One region of the Arthrobacter sp. Rue61a genome, then DNA from elsewhere that is predicted to be linked to it. Evidence: riboswitches for the same ligand, from Rfam matches in the RefSeq annotation. Region 1 holds a riboswitch; each other region holds the start of a gene.

The links. Region 1 has a riboswitch for S-adenosylmethionine ahead of ARUE_RS19000 (DUF1737 domain-containing protein). Riboswitches for the same ligand answer to the same signal wherever they lie in the genome.
Region 2: another riboswitch for S-adenosylmethionine. It lies ahead of ARUE_RS05070 (hypothetical protein); the one in region 1 lies ahead of ARUE_RS19000 (DUF1737 domain-containing protein).
Region 3: another riboswitch for S-adenosylmethionine. It lies ahead of metX (homoserine O-acetyltransferase MetX); the one in region 1 lies ahead of ARUE_RS19000 (DUF1737 domain-containing protein).

The regions. Positions count from the first base shown of each region.
Region 1 covers NC_018531.1:4,161,976-4,170,015, reverse strand. Annotated here, with positions in the region: gene ARUE_RS19025 (UDP-N-acetylglucosamine 1-carboxyvinyltransferase) at 1-405, shown strand, start outside; gene ARUE_RS19020 (glutamate--cysteine ligase 2) at 594-1,784, shown strand; gene ARUE_RS19015 (hypothetical protein) at 1,781-2,392, opposite strand; gene ARUE_RS19010 (O-succinylhomoserine sulfhydrylase) at 2,403-3,611, opposite strand; gene ARUE_RS19005 (rhodanese-like domain-containing protein) at 3,612-4,022, opposite strand; gene ARUE_RS19000 (DUF1737 domain-containing protein) at 4,019-4,285, opposite strand; SAM riboswitch class IV at 4,299-4,410, opposite strand; gene ARUE_RS18995 (SulP family inorganic anion transporter) at 4,497-6,197, opposite strand; gene ARUE_RS18990 (NtaA/DmoA family FMN-dependent monooxygenase) at 6,352-7,680, shown strand; gene ARUE_RS18985 (aromatic amino acid ammonia-lyase) at 7,680-8,040, shown strand, end outside.
Region 2 covers NC_018531.1:1,067,388-1,075,427, reverse strand. Annotated here, with positions in the region: gene ARUE_RS05075 (sodium:solute symporter family protein) at 1-1,412, shown strand, start outside; SAM riboswitch class IV at 1,767-1,886, shown strand; gene ARUE_RS05070 (hypothetical protein) at 1,903-2,232, shown strand; gene ARUE_RS05065 (hypothetical protein) at 2,229-2,420, opposite strand; partial or broken gene ARUE_RS05060 (VIT1/CCC1 transporter family protein) at 2,662-3,818, shown strand; gene ARUE_RS05055 (matrixin family metalloprotease) at 3,961-4,797, shown strand; gene ARUE_RS05050 (matrixin family metalloprotease) at 4,851-5,852, shown strand; gene ARUE_RS05045 (LOG family protein) at 5,872-7,005, opposite strand; gene ARUE_RS05040 (gamma-glutamyl-gamma-aminobutyrate hydrolase family protein) at 7,067-7,858, shown strand; gene ARUE_RS05035 (chitobiase/beta-hexosaminidase C-terminal domain-containing protein) at 7,980-8,040, shown strand, end outside.
Region 3 covers NC_018531.1:1,513,903-1,521,942, forward strand. Annotated here, with positions in the region: gene ARUE_RS06935 (histidine phosphatase family protein) at 1-178, opposite strand, end outside; gene ARUE_RS06940 (CPBP family intramembrane glutamic endopeptidase) at 267-1,040, shown strand; gene ARUE_RS06945 (VOC family protein) at 1,162-1,800, opposite strand; gene ARUE_RS06950 (bifunctional o-acetylhomoserine/o-acetylserine sulfhydrylase) at 2,003-3,343, shown strand; SAM riboswitch class IV at 3,506-3,622, shown strand; gene metX (homoserine O-acetyltransferase MetX) at 3,638-4,759, shown strand; gene ARUE_RS06960 (hypothetical protein) at 4,783-5,172, opposite strand; gene ARUE_RS06965 (winged helix DNA-binding domain-containing protein) at 5,253-6,428, opposite strand; gene ARUE_RS06970 (SGNH/GDSL hydrolase family protein) at 6,458-7,300, opposite strand; gene ARUE_RS06975 (alpha/beta hydrolase) at 7,371-8,021, shown strand; gene ARUE_RS06980 (RNA-binding S4 domain-containing protein) at 8,018-8,040, opposite strand, start outside.

The DNA of each region.
Region 1 (8,040 bases):
CTGCGTGCCCCGCAGGACAAGATCCACCCGATGCCGTTCCCGGGCCTGAACATCGACAACCTGCCCTTCTTTGCAGTGATTGCAGGCAACGCCGAGGGCCAGACCATGATCCACGACTGGGTCTATGAGAACCGTGCCATTTACTTGACGGAGCTCAACAAGCTGGGCGCCCAAGTGCAGCTTTTGGATCCGCACCGGATCTACGTCAATGGGCCTACCAAGTGGCGTGCTGCGGAAATCGGCTGCCCGCCGGCCCTGCGTCCCGCGGCCTGCCTGCTCCTGGCAATGTTGGCTGCCCGGGGAACCTCCGAGCTCCGCAACATTTACGTGATCGAGCGCGGCTATGAGGACCTCGCCGAGCGCCTGAACACCATCGGCGCGAAGATCGAGTACTTCCAGGACTGACGATTGCGCCTCGTGCGGGATCCCTTGCGCACCCTTTCGCGCCGGACGCGCCCTTAGGTGCTTTTCGGCGCACCCGTTTCCGCCATCCGCGCCAGGTAACTCTGGTGCAGATGGCGGGAAGGGGTGCGAATCGTCGAGGACAGCACCGCAGCCCTGTCTTCGTTCGGCCTCCTGACGCAGAATGGAGCATGCGGACTTTCGGGGTTGAGGAAGAGCTGCTCATCGTCGATCCTGTGACGGGCGAGCCCCTCGCCCTCGCGGACGCGTTGCTGGCAGGCCAGGATGAACCCACGTCTGGCCTCAGCCACGAACTCAAGCTGGAGCAGATCGAAACCCAAACCCGCCCGTGCCACAGCTACGGGGAGCTCCTGCAGCAGATCCGCCGCGGACGGGCCATGGCCAACCAGGCCGCCCGTCAACACGGAGCACGGGTAGCTGCGATCGCCACGTCTCCACTGGCCTCCAACACCCACACCACCCCGGACCCCCGGTATGCCGCGATGTTGGATCGCTTCGGCATCATTGCCACAGAGCAGCTGACCTGCGGATTCCATGTGCACACCTCGGTGGAGTCGCCCGAGGAAGGCGTGGTGGTGCTGGACCACATCCGGGACAAGCTCGCAGTCCTGACGGCCCTCACCGCCAATTCGCCTTACTGGCGGGGGCTTCCCACGGGTTTCGACAGCTACCGCACCCAGGCCTGGAACCGCTGGCCCACATCCGGCCCTTCATCCGTATTTGGTTCGCTGACTGCCTATCGACGCATCGTGAAGCGTCTTTTGGAAACGGGCGTGATCATGGACGAAGGCATGATCTACTTCGACGCACGCATCTCCCGTAACCACCCCACCGTGGAGGTCCGCGTCGCCGATGTCTGCCTCCGGGCCGAGGACGCCGCACTGATCGCCGTGCTGGTGCGGGCTTTGGTGGAGACTGCTTCCTTGGAAATGCTCGACGGCGTCGAACCCACCGCGGTGCCAACGGCCCTCCTGCGAATGGCGAGCTGGCAGGCCAGCAATTCGGGTTTGCGCGGAGACCTCCTGGACTTCGGAGACTTCCTACCGCAACCAGCAGCGGATGTCGTGTGGGCGCTGGTTGACTATCTGAGCCCCGTACTGGACGACCAAGGTGAGTTGGAGCTCGTCAAAGCAGGGATTTCGGACGTACTGGACCGGGGCAACGGCGCCCACGAGCAACGGGAAACCGCGGTGCGCTACAACAAAAGGCAGCACGACGGTCAAACCCAGCTGGGGAGTCCGCTCACCAACGAAGCCTTGGCCGCCGTCGTCGGGCATGCTGCGAAGGTGACTGTGCGCGGTGCTGCCGCCGATGCTCATAAGGATCCGGCGCCCATGCTGACCCGGGTCAGGCGACCTTAGGCCTCACGTTCTTCCGGCTGCTCCCACGCGATCAGGTAAGCGCCCGCGAGTCCCTCAATCAGGTAGAAAGCGAACGGCGGAATGTCCTTCTTGGCCACGAGGATGGCGCCGTAGATGGGCGCGGAGGCCGCAGCCGTAACCCCGATCCATCGTTTGACAGGCAAGGATAGAAGGCTCCCGCCGAGCGCGGCCAACGCCACAACATGCAGCCCGGAATAGGCCAGGAACGGCGCGTTGGATCCACGGCGGTAGGCGAACCCCTCAATATCGGAAGCCCGCCGGGCAAGACTGGAAACGAAGAGCGGGGCGCCGGCAAGCAGTGCGGCTGCAGCGCCATAAGCCCATTTCTTCGCCTTCCTGTGTGAGGTGCCCGAGTCCGGAATGGAACGGGCGAAGGCTGCGAATCCCACAGGCACTGCAACTGTTCCTGCCGCGGTAAGGTGCTGCCCCGTGATCCAGCCGCGTTGGCCGGCTTGCAGCATGCGGAGGCGCTCGGCGTCGTCGGGGGTGATGTAGACGCGTGAGACCGGCGAGATTCCGACGAACCACACCACCGTGCCGGCGACAATTACTGCTCCGGCACGGCGATACGGATGGTTCCCGCTCATGGCAGCAAGGTTAGACCTGTTTGAGGGCCTTCTCCAGATCCAAGATAAGGTCGCCCACATCTTCAAGTCCCACGGACAGTCGCACCACACCATCAGAAAGCCCGATGGCCGCGCGGCCCTCCGGCCCCATGGCCCGGTGGGTGGTGGTTGCCGGATGCGTGATGAGGGACTTGGAGTCGCCCAGGTTGTTGGAAATGTCGATCACGCTGAGGCCATCAAGCAACGCAAAGGCTGCCTCCTTGGCTGAACGACCGGCTGAAGGCGAGAGTTCAAACGTCAGCACCGTACCGCCGGCCTTCATCTGCTTCGCGGCGAGCTGGTACTGGGGGTGCGACTTCAGCAGCGGGTACTTGACCCAGCTGATGGCAGGCTGCTGCTCCAACCACTCGGCGATCTTCAAAGCGGACGCGGAGCTGTGGTTCACGCGCAGCCCGATGGTCTCCAAGCCCTTGGTCAACACCCAGGCGTTGAACGCGGACAGAGAAGGGCCGGTGTGCCGCATAAGCTGCTTGACCGGGCCGTCGATGAATTCCTTGGTGCCCAGGATTGCGCCGCCAAGGACGCGCCCTTGGCCGTCGATGTGTTTGGTGCCGGAATAGACGATCACGTCGGCGCCCAGCTCACCGCAGCGTTGCAGCAGCGGAGTGGCAAAGACATTGTCGACCACGACAGTCGCCCCGGCGGCATGCGCCAGTTCGCTGACTGCAGCGATATCGACGATCTCCTGCATCGGGTTGGACGGCGACTCGAAGAACACCGCGGTGGTGGGTTCGGAGAGGGCTTCACGCCACTGCTCCAGATCCGGGCCGTCCACGAATACCGTCTCCACGCCCCAGCGCGGCAGGATCTCATTGAGGATCACGAAGCAGGAGCCAAACAGGGAGCGGGCGGCAACCACGCGGTCGCCGGCAGCCAGCAGGGCACCCAAAGCGGTGAAGACAGCGGACATGCCGGACGCCGTCGCAAAGCACGCTTCGGTTCCTTCAAGCAGCCGCAGCCGCTCCTGGAACGTGGCCACGGAGGGGTTGCCGTAGCGGGAGTAGACGAAGCGTTCGTCCTCACCGGTGAAGGCTCGCTCTGCGGCGGCTGCGGACTCGTAAACGAACCCGGAGTTCAGGAAAACGGGCTCGGACGTTTCCTGGAAATTGGTACGGTCAAGGCCACCGCGGACGGCTTGGGTGTCAGGGCTCCAGCCAGCGGCGTCGGGATTGAAAGTCACTTACTCGGTCCCCAAATTCGTCGGCAGGCCACGGTTCTTCCACCCGTTAACGGTGCGTTCGCCGTAGCGGTCCGGTTCGCCTTCAAAGCCCTCAAGGACGTTGTAGGCAGTGAAGCCGGCCTGGGTTGCGGCGATTGCGGCCGAGATGGAGCGCTGGCCGGAACGGCACAGGAACACCAGCTCAACGCCGTCGTCTTCGGGTGCCTGCTGCTGCAGATCCTCGATGAAACGGGAGTTGGGAATGCCGCCAGCCAGGTTCCACTGGATGAACAGGGGGTCGTTCTCGGTGGCTTTGGTATCGGGGATGCCGATGTGGGCCCATTCGCCCTCGGTGCGGACGTCCACCAGGATGGCGCCCTCTTGAAGCTTGGCCCACGCGTCCTGCGGGGTCAGATCACCTGCGTAGCTCATGCGTGGCCCTCAAATGCTTCTTCGTCGTCGTAGTTTTCCAGCTGATCGACGGCGTTGGCTACCGCAGCATCCGCGCTGGCGATCGCGGCAGGCAGGACAACGGCTTGGGCAACGATCACGTCGGTGCCGTTGAACGTGGCGGCCGGGCTGCCATGGAGCACGTAACCTTCTGCGAGCGAGTTGTGGATGCGCTCGCAAAAATCACGGGTATCCGGGCCTGTAATCAGGCGGTAGGAGAGTTTTTCTTCAGTGGGTTCAGGCATTGCTGGTGCTCCTCAGTCACGCTTGCAGTACGAGTTGTCGATACGCCGAGTAGTCACCTGAGGCACCCCGCCGGAGAGAGGGTTGCCGACCAGCAAGTCAGGGCTTTGCGCTGGTGCTCATTACTCAAGAAAAACGTAACATCCACGGGCATCGGGCCGCACTTGCGGGCTGTTGCGGGGCCGTCATGTTGCGTAATCGGCGGCTCATCCCTTATTCGTTTTTCAGCGCACGCACTGCCGCGCCCACCGTTGGGAAGAAGTGGTCGGGCGTAAAGCGGGCCGCTGTGCCCAAATGGATCAACTTGTCTTTCACAGGTCCCTTCAGTTCGGCGAACACGAGGTCCACGCCTTTGCTTGCCAGCCATTCATCCAAAGTGACGAGGTCGTCCAGCGCCGTAGTGTCGATCCCGGTGATGGGCTCCGCGGCGAGGATGACGTGGGTAATGGCATCTGTTGTCTCATCCGGTGCCTCGTCAAGTTGCTCCCGGACAAAGGCCGCCAGTACCTGCCCATTACCGAAGAACAGCGGCGCATCGAAGCGGAGGATGAGAAGTCCCGGGATGCGTTCACCATCGGGGTGCCGCTCAAGGTCGTGATAGCCAGGGAGCCCTTCTTCAGCACCGAGTTCTGTCCGGTACGGATCCCAGGCCCTCCGCACGAAGTCCAGAAGCGCCAACGCAATGGCCACCACGATTCCCTGCAGTACCCCAACGGTGAGGACGCCCAGGAACGCGGCCAGCATCACCACAGATTCGCTGCGGCTCATGCTGAAGAGCCGCTTCACGCCCGCGGGGTCCGCGAGGGCAATGGCTGCGGCGATGACGACGGCGGCCAACGTTGCGGAGGGCAGGTACTCGGTCACTCCGGGAGCCAGCAGCATGAAGGCCAGCACCAGCACGGAACCCACCACGCCGGTCATCTGGGATTTGGCACCAGCATCCACGGCCACCGGGGTTCTGGAGGTACTGCCGGAGATCGGGAATCCGCCCAGCAGTCCGGTGGCCGCGTTGGCTGCCCCGAGCGCCGCCATTTCCCTGTTTCCCGAGACCTTCTTCCCTTCCTTGGCCGCCAATGTTTGGGATAGGACGCCGGTGTCCGCGAAGGCCATGAGGGCGATCCCTGCCGCAGCGGGAAGCAGCGTGAGAGCATCAGCCCAGCCGATGCCCCCGAGTGCGGGCATCGGGAGGCCCTGCGGCAGGACTCCGGTGACCTTCACGTCGTCGTTCAGGCCCCAAACCGCCGTAACAACGCAAGAGCCGACCACCGCCAGCAGGACGCCGGGTACCTTCCACTTCAGCAGCCGCGGGATCCAAATGAGGGCAAGGGAACCGCTACCCAGCAGCAGGGCGGTGACATTGACGCCACCGCCGAGCACCCCGGTGGTGACCTTCGCGAGCTTCTCCCAGATGTCGCCGTCGGCCTCTATCCCGAAGAACGCCGGTAGCTGCGACAACAGCACCAGTAACGCAATTCCGTTCAGGTATCCGAGCCGGATGGGTTTGGACAGCAGGCCGGTAATGGTTCCCAGTTTCAGGGCAGAACCGGCCAGCATGATCACCCCGATCAGCACAGCCAACAGCCCGGCCAATGCCACCGATTTTTCGCTGCTGCCAGCTGCCAGCGGCACAATGGCGGCGGCGATCATGGGGGCTAGGGCTGAGTCGGGTCCGAGGACCAGGATGCGGGAAGGCCCCACAATGGCGTAAACCAGCAACGGGACCACCGTTGCGTACAGTCCGGTGACGGGAGGAAGGCCGGCCGCCTGCGCATAGGCCATGCCGGCTGGCACCAGTAAGGCGAACAACGCAGCGCCCGCCACGATGTCATGCCGCAGCCATTCGCGCTTGTATCCCTTGAGCGCCCAGACGCCCGAAAGCCGGTCCTTGGCGGAGGTGCGGGTGGGTGAACTCATACAGCGATCATTCCCGACCCATGCTGTTTGCGGAACAAGGAGCCCGCCGTATGTGGAAAATTCGATCGCTCATGAGTCCCACCCAAATGTGACGCCCCGGGAGCATAATTGACGCAGTACGACCCCCTGTAACTTCGCATGAAATCAGGTCGCGGTGAACGGACAGAGCAGTTCTACACTCAAGCCCATGCTGCACTTTGGATGGTTTGTGGGCCACGGTTTCGGAGTCCAAGGCTGGGGCACTCCTGGTTACGGCTTGGGCTACGACTGGAAGAAACCCGCCCTGTACCAGGAAGCCGTGCGCGCTTTTGAGCGATCCGGGCTGGACCTGTTCATCATCGAGGATTCCCTCACTGTTCCGGACACGTATGGCGGTACGGCTGAGGTCTCATTGGCCCACGCGTCTTTCGCGCCAAAGCATGATCCGTTGGCGCTGGTTCCGTACCTTCTCTCCGCCACGGAGCACCTGGGGATCGTGCCCACGGTCAGCGCTTCCTTCTACCCTCCCTTCACCGCCGCCAGGCTTCTAGCCACACTGCAGCACTTCTCGGAAGGCCAGCTTGGCTGGAACGTGGTTACCTCCGGCAGTGATCTCGCAGCGCAGAATTACGGGCTGGATCAGCAGATTGAACACGACCTCCGCTACGAGAAAGCGGAGGAATTCGTTGACGTCGTCAGGCGGCTTTGGCGCAGTTGGGAACCTGCTGCTGTGCTTGAGGATGTTGAGGCGGGAGTGTTCGCAGACCACAGCAAAGTGCACCCGATCAACCATGAGGGCGACTTCTTCAAGGTCCGGGGACCGCTGAACACGGCGCCCTTGCCGGAAGAACCCGTGCTGGTGCAGGCCGGTGCCTCTCCCCGGGGCAAAGCATTCGCAGGCGGCCATGCTGACGTGGCCATTGCCCTGGCGCGTGGCGTTGACGGGATGAAGTCCTACCGGGATTCGATCCGCGCCGAAGCCGCCAAGGCGGGGAGGAAGCCCGACGACGTCAAGGTACTTTTTGTCCTGAAACCCACGGTTGTTGGTTCCACAGCCGAGGCAGAGGAGCTGCGGGCGCAGCGGCGGGAACTCACCCAGCGAGACATCGACAGCCAGCTCAACTCAATTTCCTACCTCTCCGTCATCGACTTCAAGCAGTTCGACCTCGACGCCCCGCTTCCCGAGCTGAGCACCAACAGCAACCAAGGCACGCTGGAACACTTCGCCAAAGCTGCCCCTCCGGGTTCCACGCTGCGCCAAATCCTCCAGGCACGCAGCGGCGGAGCAGGCGACTCGATCATCGGCACTGTAGGCGAAATCGCTGACTATCTGGAGGAAACAGGCTCGGCCGTAGGTGGCGACGGATTTCTTTTCTCCGGCTTTGTGGACCCAGTGACCGTGCACGGTGTACTGGACAAACTCACCCCGGAACTGCGGCGGCGCGGCCTGTTGAGGAAGAGTTACGGCAACGGTGGATTCCGGCAGAACCTCCTGGACTTCTGATGGTCTCCCATGAAACGCCAACCCTCCTGATCGGAACGGCTCCGGTGCGCCCCGCGGACGTGGCGCTGGCGGCTGAAGATCCGACGTTTCATGTGAAACTCAACCCAGATGCGTTGTCCTTGATAGGCCGCTCGCGGGAAATCGTGGAGTCGACCGCCGCCTCCGGCCAGCGGGTCTATGGACTTAACACCTTGCTCGGTTCCGGCCGCGACACCGCTGTGGAGGAGAAGTCGCTCCTGGCCTATCAAGTCCAGGTGGTCAGGTACCACAACAGCGGAGTGGGTTCGTCTTTGGACCGCGCCGCTGCCCGCGCCGTGATCCTCACCCGGCTTATCGGATTCAGCCGCGGCGGTTCCGGTG
Region 2 (8,040 bases), 1.6 Mb from region 1:
TGGTGGCCGGCCGCCGCCTGGGACCCTTCCTTTACACCGGCACCATGGCCGCAGTGGTCCTCGGTGGCGCATCCACCGTGGGCGGCGTCGGCCTCGGTTACAAGTTCGGCATTTCCGGCATGTGGCTGGTGGTGGCCATCGGCTCAGGCGTGCTGTTGCTCAGCCTTCTGTTCGCCGGAACCATCCAGAAGCTCAAGATCTACACGGTCTCCCAGATGCTGACTCTCCGCTACGGCAGCACCGCAACCCAGACCTCGGGCATCGTCATGTTGGCCTACACACTGATGCTGTGTGCCACGTCCACCGGCGCCTACGCCACCATTTTCGTGGTCCTCTTCGGCTGGGAGCGTTGGCTCGCCATCGCCATCGGCGGCGCAATCGTCCTGGTCTACTCCACCATCGGCGGCATGTGGTCCATCACTTTGGCCGACCAGGTCCAGTTCGTCATCAAGACGGTGGGAATCTTCTTCCTCATGCTCCCCTTCGCACTGAACGCTGCTGGTGGCCTCGACGGCATCCGCGCCCGCGTCGATGAGAGCTTCTTCGACATCGGTGGCATCGGCCTTCAGACGATCATCACCTACTTCGTCGTTTACACACTCGGCCTCCTGATCGGCCAGGACATCTGGCAGCGCGTCTTCACCGCCAAGACCCCCACGGTTGCCCGTTGGGGCGGCGCTACCGCTGGCGTCTACTGCATCCTTTACGGCTTCGCCGGTGCCCTGATCGGCATGGCTGCCAGCGTGGCCCTCTCCGGTGTGGAGATCGCTGCCAAGGATGACGTCTATGCCGAAGTGGCTACCCGACTCCTGCCCATCGGCATCGGCGGCCTGGTACTCGCTGCAGCTGTCGCCGCCATGATGTCCACGGCTTCCGGCGCACTGATCGCTGCCGCCACCGTTGCCCGCGCCGACGTCATGCCCTTCGTTGCCAGCTGGTTCGGCAAGAAGGTGGACACGTCCGACTCCGACAACCCTGAGCACGACGTCAAGGCCAACCGCTACTGGGTCCTCGGACTGGGAATCGTGGCCATCATCATCGCCATCTCCACCAAGGACGTTGTGGCCGCTCTGACCATCGCCTACGACATCCTGGTGGGCGGCCTGCTGGTAGCCATCATCGGTGGCTTGGTGTGGAAGCGCGGAACGGGCATCGCGGCAGCATGGTCCATGGCGGCCGGTTCAGTGATAACCCTGGGCACCATGATCATCCTCGAGATCAACGCCGAAGTTCCTCTTGACGGCATCTACGCCAACGAGCCCATCTACTTCGGTTTGATCGCCTCGGCTGCGGTGTACGTAGTGGTCTCGCTGCTGAGCAAGCCCACCGATCCGGCCGTCATGAAGGCGTGGACGGACCGTGTGGCCGGCACCCGCGTGGCAGAGGAAGAGCTCACCACGCCGGCTTCCTAGGCAGGCACAAAGAAACAAACAAAGTTCGACGGCGGCGCCTCCCCTTTTCGGGGCGGCGCCGCCGTTGCGTTATGCCCCCACCCTTGGAAGGCCCGCTCTACACGCAAAGACCACCCCAAAGTGCGCAGAGTAGGCCCCACAACACACACCCACCCCTTGGAAGGCCCGCTCTACACGCAAAGACCACCCCAAAGCGCGCAAAGCAGGCCCCACAACAAACCAGGCCCCACAACGCACGCCCACCCCTTGGAAGGCCCGCTCTACACGCAAGACCACCCCAAAGCGCGCAAAGCAGGGCGCAGAACGGGCCTCGCAACGGGTCGTCCGGGCAGCCATGGGATAGGGTGGTCCCAGCTTCAAGAGATGTGGTGCCAAGCTCCGACTGGCCACACACCAACCCCATGTTCACGGGTGGTTCGGATGAGGAAGCGGCCCGTCCCGGACCAGAGACAACCGAGCGGGCAAGAGCACTCTCCCAAGGAGCAGTCCCTTGCCGTACCAAGGCGATACCACCCCGGCAGCAAGCACCCCAAAAACACCCAGCATCCTGGAAGCACCAGGAACCCCGGCGAAAACGCCCACGGTCCCGGTGATTCCCGCCGTCGACCTCTTCCTTGGCACGGTGACCATCACGACAAAGGCCCGGACAGGGAAGTTCGCATATCCCGAGCCGCAGCTGATCGCGCAAGCATTGGCCAAAGCCATACTGCCGACGCGCTGGTGTGAGGCGTCAAGGACGCTGACGGTGACTGTTGCGGCCGTCGGGAAGCGGGCGGGCCTCCAACGTCACTTCACACTGAGCCGCGACTATCCATCCTAGATTTCCTCATCCTCGTCGCGGAATTCTTCGGTTTCGTCGAGGGGGACCACACGTTCGTCGTCCTCGGGGGCGTCCACTTCCTCAACCCAGGGCTCATCCACTTCCTGGTCTTCGGCGTAGTCGTAGGCCGGGTCGGACTCAATGGTTGTCCGCTCCGGGTAGTTGGCGTGTGATTCGGTGGTGTTCATGGTGCAACCTCCGTCTCGTGGGCCGGTTCGGCCCGTTGACCCGAATGCAGAATCCAGTGGCGGGAAGGCCCCGTCCCTGTCCTTCCATCTGAGCACCGGCACGGGCAAGGGTCAAGGAAATTACGGTGCACCGAACATTCCAGGTGAGGAATACCAGCCAAAAATCGGCGCGGATAAGCGGTAGTGTGGGGCGTGCAATGGGGCCGCAACTACCCCACCCAGCACAGGAGACAAAGTGCAGATGCACCAGGAATCCCACAGTTCGTCGAGCCCAGCTCCGGACCCCACCCCCGGCTCAGCAGCCCCCGAATCAGCAGCCGTGCCTCCCTCGCACGCGGACATCCGCCGGTGGCGCCAGTACCTGGCCGATGAGCGTGCCGAGGCCGCCGTCTACCGGGAGCTTGCCAGCGGCGCGACGGCGAAGAACGCCAAATCCTGCTCGCTTTGGCCGAGGCCGAAGGCAGGCACGAGGCCCATTGGCTCAAGCTCCTTGGCGAGCACGCCGGAATGCCCAAGGCAGCGTCCAGCCGCAGCCGGTTCCTGGGCTTCCTGGCCCGTAACTTCGGCTCCGTGTTTGTGCTCGCCCTTGCGCAGCGCGCTGAAGGCCGCTCCCCGTACGGAACCGAACCTGCCGCGACGCCTGCCATGGTGGCAGATGAACAAATCCACGAAGAAGTAGTCCGGGGCCTTGCCACGCGTGGTCGCAACAGGCTCTCCGGAACGTTCCGCGCCGCCGTTTTTGGCGCCAACGACGGCCTGGTCAGCAACCTTTCCCTGGTCATGGGCATGGCCGCAACCGGAGTGCCCAGCCCCGTGGTGCTCATGAGTGGCGTGGCGGGTCTCCTGGCCGGTGCGCTGTCCATGGGTGCGGGCGAATACGTCTCAGTCCGCTCACAGCGGGAACTCCTTAATGCCACTTTGCCCACGCAGGCCACTCTGACCGCGGCGCCGTCGTTGGACATCGAGCACAACGAACTGGTCCTGGTGTACTTGGCCCGGGGCATGACGCGCGAAGCCGCGGAGCACCGCGCTGCCGAGCGCATGGGACTGTTCAGCTGCGACTGCGACCCAAGCCTCTCCTTGCAGCCGGAGAAGCCACCCATTGACGACCACGAGTCCGTGGGTTCAGCATGGGGCGCTGCGATGTCCAGCTTCTGCTTCTTCGCCTCGGGCGCCATCGTGCCCATCCTCCCGTTCATTTTCGGCATGACGGGCATCGCCGCCTTGCTGGTGGCCGGCGTTCTGGTGGGCATCGCGCTCCTGGCGACTGGCGCCGTCGTCGGGTTGTTGTCCGGAACCTCGCCGCTGAGCCGCGGGCTGCGGCAGCTTGCCATTGGCCTGGGAGCGGCGGCGGCCACGTACGGGCTGGGTCTGGCGTTCGGCGCGGCTATCGTCTAAGTTTGGACGGCTCGGTCCGGAGACCGTAATGTTGGTTCGTCCTCCGCGCTGCCCCGCGTGACCAGGGCATCAGGAATGGAGAACCGTGGACCCGGAGCGGGAAGCAACGCGTGCGCCCAGGCACCGACGCACTGGAACAGCCGTGCGTATTCTCCGCGGCGTCCTCATGGCCGTCATTGCCGCCGTCGTCGCCGTCCTGGTGAGTGGATTCCTTCAGGGCGACCCTCGCATCACCGCGCTGTTCCCGGGCGTCAGCGTTCCGGGTTCACCGCAGGACGGGCCGGGCGAAGCGGAACCGGCACGCGCCCCTGACGCACCGCCGCCCGGACGTGAGGAAGCGGACGCCCCGCTGGCCTCCCCTTCGGCGCCGGGAACCACCAACGATTCGTACAAGTTTTTGGCCACCAACGACGACGGCACTCCGGTGGGCTATTCGCCCTGCCGTCCGCTTCATTACGTCGTGAACAACGCGTCCGCACCTGCCGGCTCCGATGACCTGCTGGCCACCGCTTTGGCGAATATATCCGCTGCGTCCGGCATCCAGTTCGTCAACGATGGCACCACGGACGAGGTGCCGGTAGACCGGCGCGAACCCTACCAGCCGTCCAAATACGGTGACCGGTGGGCTCCCTTGCTGATTTCGTGGACCACACCCGTGGAGGCACCGGCCCTGGCCGACAACGTCATCGGGACCGGAGGCAGCACCATGTACTCCCTCAACAAGGGCCCCAAAAGCTACATCACCGGGAGCTTGGAGCTGGACACTCCGCAGGTAACGGAACTGCTGGCCAGTCCCGGCGGGGCCGACTACGTCCTGGCAGTCATGCAACACGAGTTGGGCCATGTGATGGGCTTGGACCACGTGGATGATCCGATCCAACTCATGTACCCGGAGATCGGCGCACCCGACGGACTCGCGGCGGGCGACCTGAACGGCCTGTACCTTCTTGCCTCGGCGCCCTGCCGCAAGGACATCTAAGCGCCTTCGCACGCCAAGCACTCGCGGCATGGACTCCCGGCGGAGTGGGACTTATGCTGGCGAATACGGCCGACGGCGGCGCCCCACCTTCCGTCGCGGCCTCCACGTCAGGGGGTTCCATGGAACCTTATGGGTCGCCCAAGTGGCCGGACCACGATCCCCCTCGTCCGAGTTACCTTCCGCATACCCCGCGCCCACCGGAGCCTCCCCCGGTCAGGCCACCGATCAAGCACAGCAGCATCGCGGCCATCCTGTTCCTTTTCGGCGTGCTCGGTCTGGTGTGCGCAGGAGCCTATTTCAGCGGCGAACTCCAGCACCTCCTCTACGGATCGTCCGCCACACAGAGCCAGGCACCCCGGCCCGGGCTCGTACCGTTCGGCCAACGCCAGGACCCGATCCCGGGACTCGAGGAAGCCGACGCGCCGCTCGGCACGCCGGGACCACTGGGCCGCACCAGTTCCTCGTACAAGTTCCTGGCCGTCAAGGAAGACGGAACCCCGCTGGCCTACTCTCCCTGCAGGCCCATCCACTACGTGGTCAACTCGGACCTGGCCCCGCCGTCCTGGCAGCCATTGGTGGAGGAAGCCGTGAGACAGGCCAGCGAAGCCACGGGATTGAAGTTCATCTATGACGGACCCAGTTCCGAAGTTCCCTCCCCCACCAGGCCCGGATACCAGCCCGAAAGGTACGGGGACCGCTGGGCGCCCGTGCTTATTGCCTGGAGCACACCGGAGCAGGTTCCGCGTCTGACCGGGCAGACCGTGGGCCTTGGTGGCAGCTCCTCCATTGGCCTCAGCAACGGTTACAAGGCCTATGTGACAGGCACCGTGTCCTTGGATGCGCCACAATTCGCGGAGATCGTGGACGCCCCCAGCGGAGAGGAGATCGGCGTGGCTGTGATCATGCATGAGCTGGGACATCTCCTGGGCCTGGACCACGTGGACGATCCCCGGCAACTCATGTTCGACCAAGCGTCCTGGGTCCGCGGATTCGCCGCAGGCGACCGGACAGGGCTCGCCCAGCTGGGCACGGGTCCTTGCAGCAAGGATTTCTAAGGGGCTAGCCGGCCACCACTTACCCGGCTACCACCGCGAGCGCATCCTCCACGGTGTCCACCAGGAAGATCTTGTCCGCCATGGGCTTCCCCGCGGCGAGGCTCTGCAACATGGGCCAGGCAGGGAAAGTCCGTTCCCAGTGTTCGCGCCCTACCAACACCATAGGTGTGATGGTCTCCGGGGCTCCGTAGTAGTTCTCGCACGCGTCCTGGAAAATTTCCTGCACCGTTCCGGCCGCGCCTGGAAGGAACACAATGCCGCCGTCGCAGAGCTCCAGCAGGATGGCCTCGCGGACAGCGTTGGCGAAGTACTTGGCGATGTGCGTGGCAAAGAGATTGGGCGGCTCATGACCATAGAACCATGTTGGAATGCCGAGCGTCGGGGTGCCGTCCGGATAACGTTCGACGACGGCGGCTGCTTGCCGCGCCCAAGCCGTCACGGAGGGCCTGAACCCGGGCACAGCGGCGAGATCCTCAAGCGCGACGATGGAGTCGGCGTCGGGCAGTCCGCTCAAGTAGGCGCCGAGATTGGCGGCTTCCATGGCGCCGGGACCCCCGCCCGTGGCCACCGTAAAGCCCGCCTGTGCCAGCAACCGTCCCAGCTTTGCGGCGTCGGCGAATTCTTTGGTGCCGCGCTGCGCGGCATGTCCTCCCATGACACCCACCAGCTTGGTCCCGGCGAGTGCCCCGTGGTCCAGCAGTTCGTCCAGGGCGTCGCCGATTGCGTGGTCGTGCAGGGCCGCTGCGAGGGTGGCGTCCAGGCTGCCCCGTTGCCCGGGGAGGATGCTCCACTGGTAGACGCGGGCATCCAGGGTGGATTCGTACTCTGTGACGGCGATGCCCTCATACAGTTCGCTGGCCGTGTAAACGCCGCCGCGGTAGGGATTGAACGGCACATTGTGAAGCTTGGGGAAGATGAGCGCTCCCCGCCGGCGGAGGCTCTCCTCCACCCCGTCGTCGAAAGTGCACCCCAGGAAAATCGCACCTTGGGGGTTCAAGGCTTTGAGGTCCCGCGAGTGGCCCCGAAGGTCCAGCGATTGCGCGTGCCAGCCGTTCATGGAGCCGGCCCCTGCACTCACCAGCTGGTGGAAGTGGACCACGCTTTCGACGTCGAGAGTTCGCGGACTCGGGTTCAAAGCTCCGGAGCGGTTCATGGTTTCAGCGTAGTGGTGCAGCCGTTTGTGTGCCGGGCCTTGATCCGGTGCATCATGAAGCATGAAGAGTTCAGAAGTTGTTCGGCCGCGTATCGGCGTCCCGGTCCGTCTCAGCAGTTCGGACGCCCCAGACGCCCGGGTGGGTGAAGCCAACGAGCTCTTTACGTTCATCGTGGACCTGTTGCGTGAGGCCGGCGCACAACCGGTGCTGTTGACCCCGGTGTTGGCTGACAGCGCCGGGCGCTTGGCCACCGAGATGCAAACGCTCGACGGCGTCCTGCTGCCGGGCGGCGGCGACATCAACCCGCGCCTCTATGGGCAGGACCCTGACGCGTCCCTTTACGATGTCAACCCCGAGCAGGACCATCTGGACATGGATGTTGCCCGGGCAACCATCGACGCCGGTCTGCCGCTGTTGGGCGTCTGCCGCGGCCACCAACTGCTGAACGTCCTCTACGGCGGAACGCTGATCCAGGACATGGCACCGTCGGCAGTGAACCACAACGGCCTGGATCCCCACGATCCCGAGGCCAGCGAATGGGCCTGGCATAACGTGCTCCTGACGGCCGGTTCCAAGACTGCGGGGCTGTATGGATCCCCTGAGGGGAGCACCATCAAGATCGCCTCCGGACATCATCAGGCCGTGTCCCGGGTGGGTGAAGGCCTCCTGGTCACTGCCGTGGCAGACGATGGAACCGTGGAAGCCTTGGAAGACCCTTCGCGGTGGGTGGTTTCGGTTCAATGGCATCCGGAGGCTTCCCAGTTGCCCGACGCCGAGCGGTTGCTGCCGTTCCAGAACTTTGTGGATGTTTGCCGGAACCCTACCCATGGCCCATCCACGGGAGTACAGTAACGCTCACTGCATCGATTTTCACCACCTCTGATCATCGCGGCAGCAATAACTCCATTCGAAATGACGTCCTGGGGGCGTCGTAAGTTTGCCGGCTGGGGGGCCCAACATCTGCTCAAGGAGCATGGTTGTGGACCGTCCGAAATACGCTCGTCGTCATACTCGCCCATCACTCATCAGCACTC
Region 3 (8,040 bases), 2.1 Mb from region 1:
CGCAAACCTGCTCGCCATCGAGCTTCCTGCGCAGGTCCTCCCCGGCGATCCGTGCCTGCTCCACACCGCTATCCGTCAGCGGGATCCGGTAGTCCGGCACACGGTTGTAGATGGACGTGTCGGCATTCGCGGCTGACTGGCCGTGCCGGATCATGAAGATTCTCTCAGGGGCACCCATCCCACCAAGCATAGGTGGCCGCCATGCGTGGTCCGGCGAGGTGTGCGCTTCCCGGCAAAGTGGCAGGTAGTGAGGGCAAGATAGGTACATGTTCCTTGCTTCCCGCCGCCGGCTGCGCGCCGAAGTACTTATTGTGCTGGGCCTGTCCTTGGGCCAGTCAGCCGTCTACTCCGTAGTGCAGCTCTTGGACAAGATGACGCGTGCTCCCTTGGCTGATGCCACATCAACCTTGAACAGGTCCCAAAGCGCTCGCGAGTACTTCGATCTCACATACCAGTTGCTGGATATTGTGTTCGCACTGGTGCCCGTGGCCCTGGTGTTCTACTTCCTGTCCACGTATGCCCCCGGAGGTCGGGAAGGCGGGGGCGCTTCGGCGTTCGCCCGGCTTGGGTTCAACTTCGCCCGGCCCGGTAAGGACCTACTGCAAGGCGTGGGACTGGCTGCAGCGATTGGCATTCCCTCGCTCGGCTTGTACGCGGCCGGTCGGGCGCTGGGAATTACAACAGCCATTGTGCCCAGCGGCCTGGATGCCTACTGGTGGACCGTGCCCGTACTGATTCTCTCGGCCATGCGCCACGCGGTCGTGGAAGAAGTGATCGTGGTGGGGTACCTCATGGACCGCTTCGGTAAGTTCGGGTGGAGCATGCCGGTGGCCATTGTGGTCAGTGCCGTGCTGCGGGGGAGCTACCACCTGTACCAGGGCTTTGGGCCGTTCATCGGGAATGTGGTCATGGGCCTGGTGTTCGCATGGATTTATACAAAGACCAAGCGGGTCATGCCCTTGGTGATTGCCCACGCATTGCTGGACATCGTGGCGTTTGTTGGATTCAGCCTGTTCGGCAAGGCAATGGGCCTCGGCTGATGGCGTTAAAAATATTCGGCCGCCATCGGTGGGTGACGTCATTGGCACCCGCTGATGGCGGCCGAAGTTCAACCCGGACATGATGGACCGGGGCCGGGACAAGCCCGGATGGATGGAGCGGTCAGATGGTGACGGCTCCGGTAGCTGTTTCGAAAGTGACAGCCAGGATGCCGGGGGTGCCGTGCGGTGCCATCCACTGGACTGCGACATCCTCAAGCGGCTTTTCCACCGGCTCGCCCAACCACTCGGTGACGCGTTCAGCCGAGCCCGCAATGGTGAGGCTGGACATCTTGACGTCGCTTTCGTAGATCCTGGACGGGTGCAGTGAGGGGTCGCCCTCCCACTTGAGCAGGTACGGTACCTGGGGATCGGCGATCAGGCCGAGGATTCCGATCTGCTGCCACACCAATTCGCGGCCGTCAGGGAACTTGCGGTTGCCCGGAACAGCGGAGCGGCCAAGGCGGTCTTCGAAGGGGGCGAGGTCGTCAACGGCGACGCACCAGCCCATCCATCCGCCCCCTGCAGCCGAACGGGCGCGGACGGCCTGGCCAAAGGGTGCTTTGTCGGAAGCGGGGTGGTCCAGGACCTCCACCACTTCCAGGTACTTGTTATCCGCAAGGGGAATGATCATGTTCCGGGTACCGAAGCGCGGGTGCACTCCGCCCCGGACAGCGTCCACTCCCAATGCCGCGGAAATTCGTTCGGTAGTGGCCAAAAGGCCATCTCGTTCACAGGCGTAAGAGACGTGATCCATGCGCATGGCTTCATCTTGGCACTTTGTGATCAGGGTCTCAGCTAAGTCAAGCCTAACTAAGGTGGGATGTACGTAACTTTCGCTATGAGCGTCATGGAAGGACGCTAAGAGACCTGTAGATTCCACCGGCGTCATAAAGCTGTCTTAGCTTCCGGACAGTTCCTAGACTGGCCCCAGCTCACACCGCACCACATTGCCTGCCAAACCCATGCGTTACGAACAGGAGAACCCGATGTCCCAAGGATGGTCTTTCGAAACCCGCCAGATCCATGCAGGCCAAGAGCCTGACGCCGCCACCGGAGCTCGCTCGCTTCCGATCTACCAGACCACGTCCTTCGTGTTCCCCAGTGCCGAGAGTGCTGCCAACCGCTTCGCGTTGGCGGAGCTTGCACCCATCTACACCCGGATCGGCAACCCGACGCAGGATGTTGTGGAGCAGCGGGTCGCGAGCCTTGAAGGTGGCCTGGGGGCACTTCTGCTCAGCTCCGGACAGGCCGCGGAGACGTTCGCCATCCTGAACATCGCTGAGGCCGGGGACCACATCGTGGCGAGCCCCAGCCTGTACGGCGGCACGTACAACCTGCTGGCGCACACGCTGAAGAAGTTCGGAATTGCGGTCACCTTCGTGGAGGACCCCGACAATCTGGAGCAGTGGCGTGACGCCGTCCAGCCGAACACCAAGCTGTTCTTCGGCGAGGTTGTGTCCAACCCCCGCCAGGACGTGCTGGACATTGAGGGCATCGCCCGCACCGCTCACGAGGCCGGTGTGCCCCTGATCGTCGACAACACCCTGTCAACGCCCTACCTTATTCGTCCCATCGAGTGGGGCGCGGACATCGTGGTTCACTCGGCCACCAAATACCTGGGTGGTCACGGTTCAGCAATCGCCGGTGTGATTGTGGACTCCGGCAACTTCGACTTCGGCAAGGACCCGGAGCGCTTCCCTGGGTTCAATACCCCGGACCCCAGCTACAACGGACTGGTCTATGCCCGGGATCTCGGCAAGGACGGCGCCCTGGGCGCCAACCTCTCCTACATCCTCAAGGCCCGCGTCCAGTTGCTTCGCGATCTAGGCTCCGCCGTGTCTCCGTTCAACGCCTTCCTCATTGCCCAGGGTTTGGAGACCTTGAGCCTGCGCGTGGAGCGTCACGTTGCCAACGCCACCAAGGTGGCTGAGTGGCTTGAAAGCCACGACGACGTCGAGTCGGTCGCCTATGCGGGCCTGCCATCCAGCCCGTGGTACAGCCGGGGCCGGAAATACGGCCCCAAGGGCACGGGCGCCATTGTTGCCTTCAACATCATGGGCGGCGTAGAAGCGGGCAAGCGCTTTGTGGACGGACTGGAGCTGCACTCGCACGTTGCCAACATCGGTGACGTCCGCTCGCTGGTCATCCACCCGGCGTCCACTACGCACAGTCAGTTGACGGTGGAGCAGCAGGTGGCTGCAGGCGTCAACCCCGGCCTGGTGCGGTTGTCCGTGGGCATCGAGAACGTGGATGACATCATCGCCGACCTCGAAGCCGGTTTCCGGGCTGCGAAGGGCGCCTAACGCCGCGGTTCAAAGTCTCAGCCCGACTGCCGCCCGCGTCGACGATTATTCGCCGGGCGGCAGTTCAGGGTGCTCATTCGTGAACGAAGGCACCCCAAACCGTCACACTGTTGTCACATTCTTCGCCAGAACCGCCCTGTATTTCCTAGACTCTTCGTATTAGGTCATGAGTGCCAGCACACAGCCCCGGCTTGCTGGCCGGCAACCCTCCTCCGCGGTGGGGTGCCCCGGGTGAAGACCTGGCCTGTTCGCACGCAAGGCGACGGGCAAGCGCGAGGTTAAGGTGTCAAAGGAATGACCATTACTGCTACAGCCCTTCCAAAATCCGGAGAAGAAGACGGAATCGTCAAGTACGCCGGCATAGGGCCGCTGGAACTTGAAGCCGGCGGATTCCTTCCCGACGTTGTCCTTGCGTACGAGACCTGGGGGCAGCTGAACTCCGACGCATCCAATGCCGTACTCGTCCAGCACGCGCTCACGGGCAGTACACACGTAGCCCGCGGCGCCACGGATGAAGAAGGCTGGTGGGAGCAACTTGTTGGACCAGGTGCCACCATCGACACCAACAAGTTCTTCGTCATCTCCATCAACATCGTGGGCGGCTGTTACGGCAGCACCGGCCCATCATCAGCAGCACCCGATGGCAAGCCCTGGGGTTCTCGTTTCCCGTTGGTCACTCTGCGCGACAGCACGGTGGCTGAGTCACGCCTTGCCGATGCTTTGGGCATCGACTCCTGGCACGCCGTGTTGGGTGGGTCGATGGGCGGCGCCCGTGCGCTCGAGTGGGCCGTGACGTTCCCCGAGCGGGTGGAGCGCTGCGCCGTGATCTCGGTGGGCGCCTACAGCACGGCCGAGCAGATTGCCTTCGCGCAGGCCCAAACCCTGGCCATCCGGCAGGACCCGAACTTCAATCACGGCGACTACTACGGCGGTGCCGCGCCTGAGCATGGTTTGGCGTTGGCCCGACGTATCGCCCACATCACGTACCGCTCAGCGTTGGAGTTGGACTTCCGCTTCGGCCGGCAAGCCCAGCACCAGGAGACGCCGCTGACAGCTGCTGTGCTGGGGGAGCGCGGGCGCTACCAAGTGGAAAGCTACCTGGACCACCAGGGGACAAAGCTGGTCCGCCGTTTCGATGCCAACAGCTACATCGCCATTACCGAGGCCTTGATGTCCCATGACGTCACTCGTGGTCGCGGCACGTTGGAAGCGGCATTGTCGCGCACCAAGGCTGAGTTCTTTGTGGCGGCCGTGGACAGCGACAGGCTCTACTTCCCGGCACAGTCGCGGGAACTCGCCGCGGCACTCCCGGGAGACGTATCGGTCCACCTCATTGAGGCGCCGATTGGACACGATGGCTTCCTCACCGAGATCGGCCAGCTCTCGGCGCAGCTCCGCGAAGCCTTCTTCGGCTAAACCAGGCTCACGTTCAGGGTGGCCTAGCCGTTCATGATGTCGCCGCGCTGCTTCATGTAATCCTCCATGGCGATCTCGCCGTTGCTGAACTTCGCATCCAGCTCGGCCAGCTTGCGCGCACGGTAGCCTTGCGGCTGCGAGCTTCCCGTTGCGGGAAACGGCGTGGGGGACGAAGAGTTCGACGGCGGCCCGGCCTGCGGTGTCTCATCCGCGGGGCGTACGACGATCGGCTCCGACGGGTACCCGGGGTAATTCTGCGGCGGGTACCCCGGGCCCGGCAGATTCTGCGGCGGGTACCCGGGGCCGCGGAACGTGTCATTCTGGATCCGACGCGCCCGGGAGCGGTTGTACATGCGGATTCCGAGTGGAATCAGCCACGAGCAGACGATGATCCAGAAGATCAGATTGTTCACAGTGCAGGCCTCCTAGGTCTCATCCCAGCTTAGTCCTGCCACCTGGACGCGGCCCGTCTCCCGGAACCAGCCCGGCTAATTCACACCAGCGTGGTCTCCATGCCCAAGAACCGGCCGTAACGATCCGCCTCGGCCTCCAAGGCGTCTTGTTCTTCCGCCGTTGCCGGCCGGTTCATTCGGACATCGAGTTCGCAGGTCATGCCGGAGAAACTGTGGCGCCACCATCCGGCCAACCTGCCGTTCAGCAGGACCACGTGCATGGGTCCGTTGTCCTCGGGGAAGTATGGCGCCGTTCCACCAAGGAAGTGCCGGGACTGTGAGTAGCCCATCACGTATTCGTCGTAGCACTGAATGAGGTCCAGGCGGGGGAGCCCGGGGTCCTCCATCGCTGAAGGATCGTCGCCGTTGGTGAGAGCCTCCGCTTCCTCAGAGGCCAGATAGAACTCCAGACCATCGAAGTGAACGGTGCCCAGGCTCCCGGGGGAGATCTCCTCAGACACGCCGATCCCCCGCTTCACGTCTTTCATGGTCAGCCCGGACCACACGGCACAGTCCTTGATCGTGGCGGGTCCCCGGCTGGTGAAGTACCGGAGTGCCAACTGTCCAAGGGCCTGTTCGCGGGCTTCGGCAGTCAGCGGTGACAGAACCGAACCGGGAACGCGTTCCTCGAACAGGGCATATGTCTGTTTCAGGGCACCTCCGGCGGAGCGGACGGGGGAGCCGCTCACCAGTATCCGGCTGATTTCCGCGTGCATGAGGTGGTAGATGAACCCCAGGCCCTTTCCGGGGAAGCCTGCTTGTACCAAGACTTCGGCGAGTTCCTCGCGCGTCTTGTGGGCTCCTCCGGCCACGGCAGCGGCCAGGATCCGGCCACTCTTTGCAGCAGCCCCCTCATCGATTCCCGTCTGACGGTACATGCCTTTGTTGCCCTGGTGGAGGCGATCTGCGGACAATCCCATCAGCCAGCCAAGATCGTCCCGATGCACAAAGTGCCAGGTGGGCCGGAGGATGTGGGTCCGCAGGATGACCCCGTCGGATACAGCCTGCTCAACGTCTGCGGCCGTGACCATCGGTGAAGTGCTGGCGGAGCTTCTCTGAGCAAGGGTCCATCTGGCATAGGGGAATTCTTGCGACTGCACGGCCAGGAGGTTCCGGACCACGTCCCCGGGATTTCCGGCAAAGGGGGCCCGCAACTGCTGCCTCCGTAGCCGTGTCCGCCTGATAGTCTCCGCGGACAGGGAGCTGTCACCCGGCACGGCGGACCTCGCAGTGAAGAAGCGTCACGTCAGCTGCGCGGCAGCAGGGTGCCGGTAGAGCCGAAGACAGGTCCCGGCGTCGGACGCTTTGGCGTGATGCCGTCGCCTGAGGACCGGTGCCGAAGCCGCCGGATGACCCATGGGACAAAGTACTCACGAGCCCACACGAGGTCCGATGAGCGGGCTTCGCGCCATGTACGCGGCGGAAGGGCCTTGGGCATCAGGGGCTCGAGCGTGTGTTGGACGTTCAGTGCCTCCAGGACCATCATGGCGATGGTGTGATGGCCCAGCGGCGAGAAGTGCAGGCGGTCCGCGTCCCACATCTGGGTATCAGCCAGCTGCCGCAGAGACCACATGTCGGCGATGATGGCGTCGTGGCGGGCGGCCACCGTACGGAGGTTTTCGTTGTAGATGGCAACTTTGCCGCGGATACGCCCCAAGACCGACGCGGCAGTATCCGGACCGTTGAAGAGCACCACGGTGGCGCCGCCGGAGCCCAGCTGCGCCACCGCGGCATCGAGCTTTTCGGCCAACAGATCGGGATCGCCGCCGGGGCGGATGAGGTCGTTGCCGCCGGCCGAAATGGACACGAGGTCCGGCTGCAATTCCAGGCAGGGCGTCACCTGTTCATCGATGATTTGCTGCAGCAGCCTGCCACGGATAGCGAGGTTGGCATAGGCGAAGTCTTCCTGTCCGCGGCTCAGCTCCTCAGCGACCCGGTCAGCCCAACCTCGGTGACCACCCGGGTTCCGGGGCTCGGGGTCGCCGATGCCCTCCGTGAACGAGTCACCCAGTGCCACGTAACGGCTCCAAGGATGCTTTTGAATGGACTCGCCCGGCTTCAGTAAAGGATTGTTCTCACTCACGCTCATATCCTGCACCGTGACGGCGACCCTACGCCACCGTAGGTTGTTACTTGTGGGTAACTGCAAGAATGGACCCATGACTGAAGCACCCACATTTCCCGCCCCCGTAGTCCTGTGGTCCCACGATGAAGCCGAGCGTGCAGGCAAGCCGCTCCTGGTCCTGCTTCACGGCTATGGATCCAACGAGGACGATCTCTTCAGCCTGGCCGGATTGCTGCCCGACGGCTTTGTTGTCGCCGCCCTTCGCGCACCGATGCCCATGGGGCCGGGCTTCACCTGGTTCCCTCTCACGGCGTCCATCGACTATTCGCTGGAAGCCGTGAAGCACGCAGCCGAGTATGCGCTCGAATGGCTGGACACGGTCAAAGCAAACCACTCGTCAGTGACATTGCTCGGTTTCTCCATGGGCATGGCGATGGCTACCACCATGCTCCGCTACCGACCCGCGGACTTCGCCGCCGTCGTCGGGCTTTCAGGCTTTGTGATCGACGCCGGTGCTGACGCCGCCTTCCGGGACGATGAACTGGACGGATCGTTACCGATGTTCTGGGGCCGTGACCAGCAGGATCCCGTCATCACCCAGGACAAGATCGAATACACCATGGGATGGGTCCGCAAGCACGTTGACCTCACCAAAGTGCTCTACACGGGGATGTGGCACGGCATTAACCAGCAGGAGATCGGACACGTGGGCGAGTTCCTCACCCACAAAGTCCTGACTGACTAGGCTCTGGTGATCCGGACCG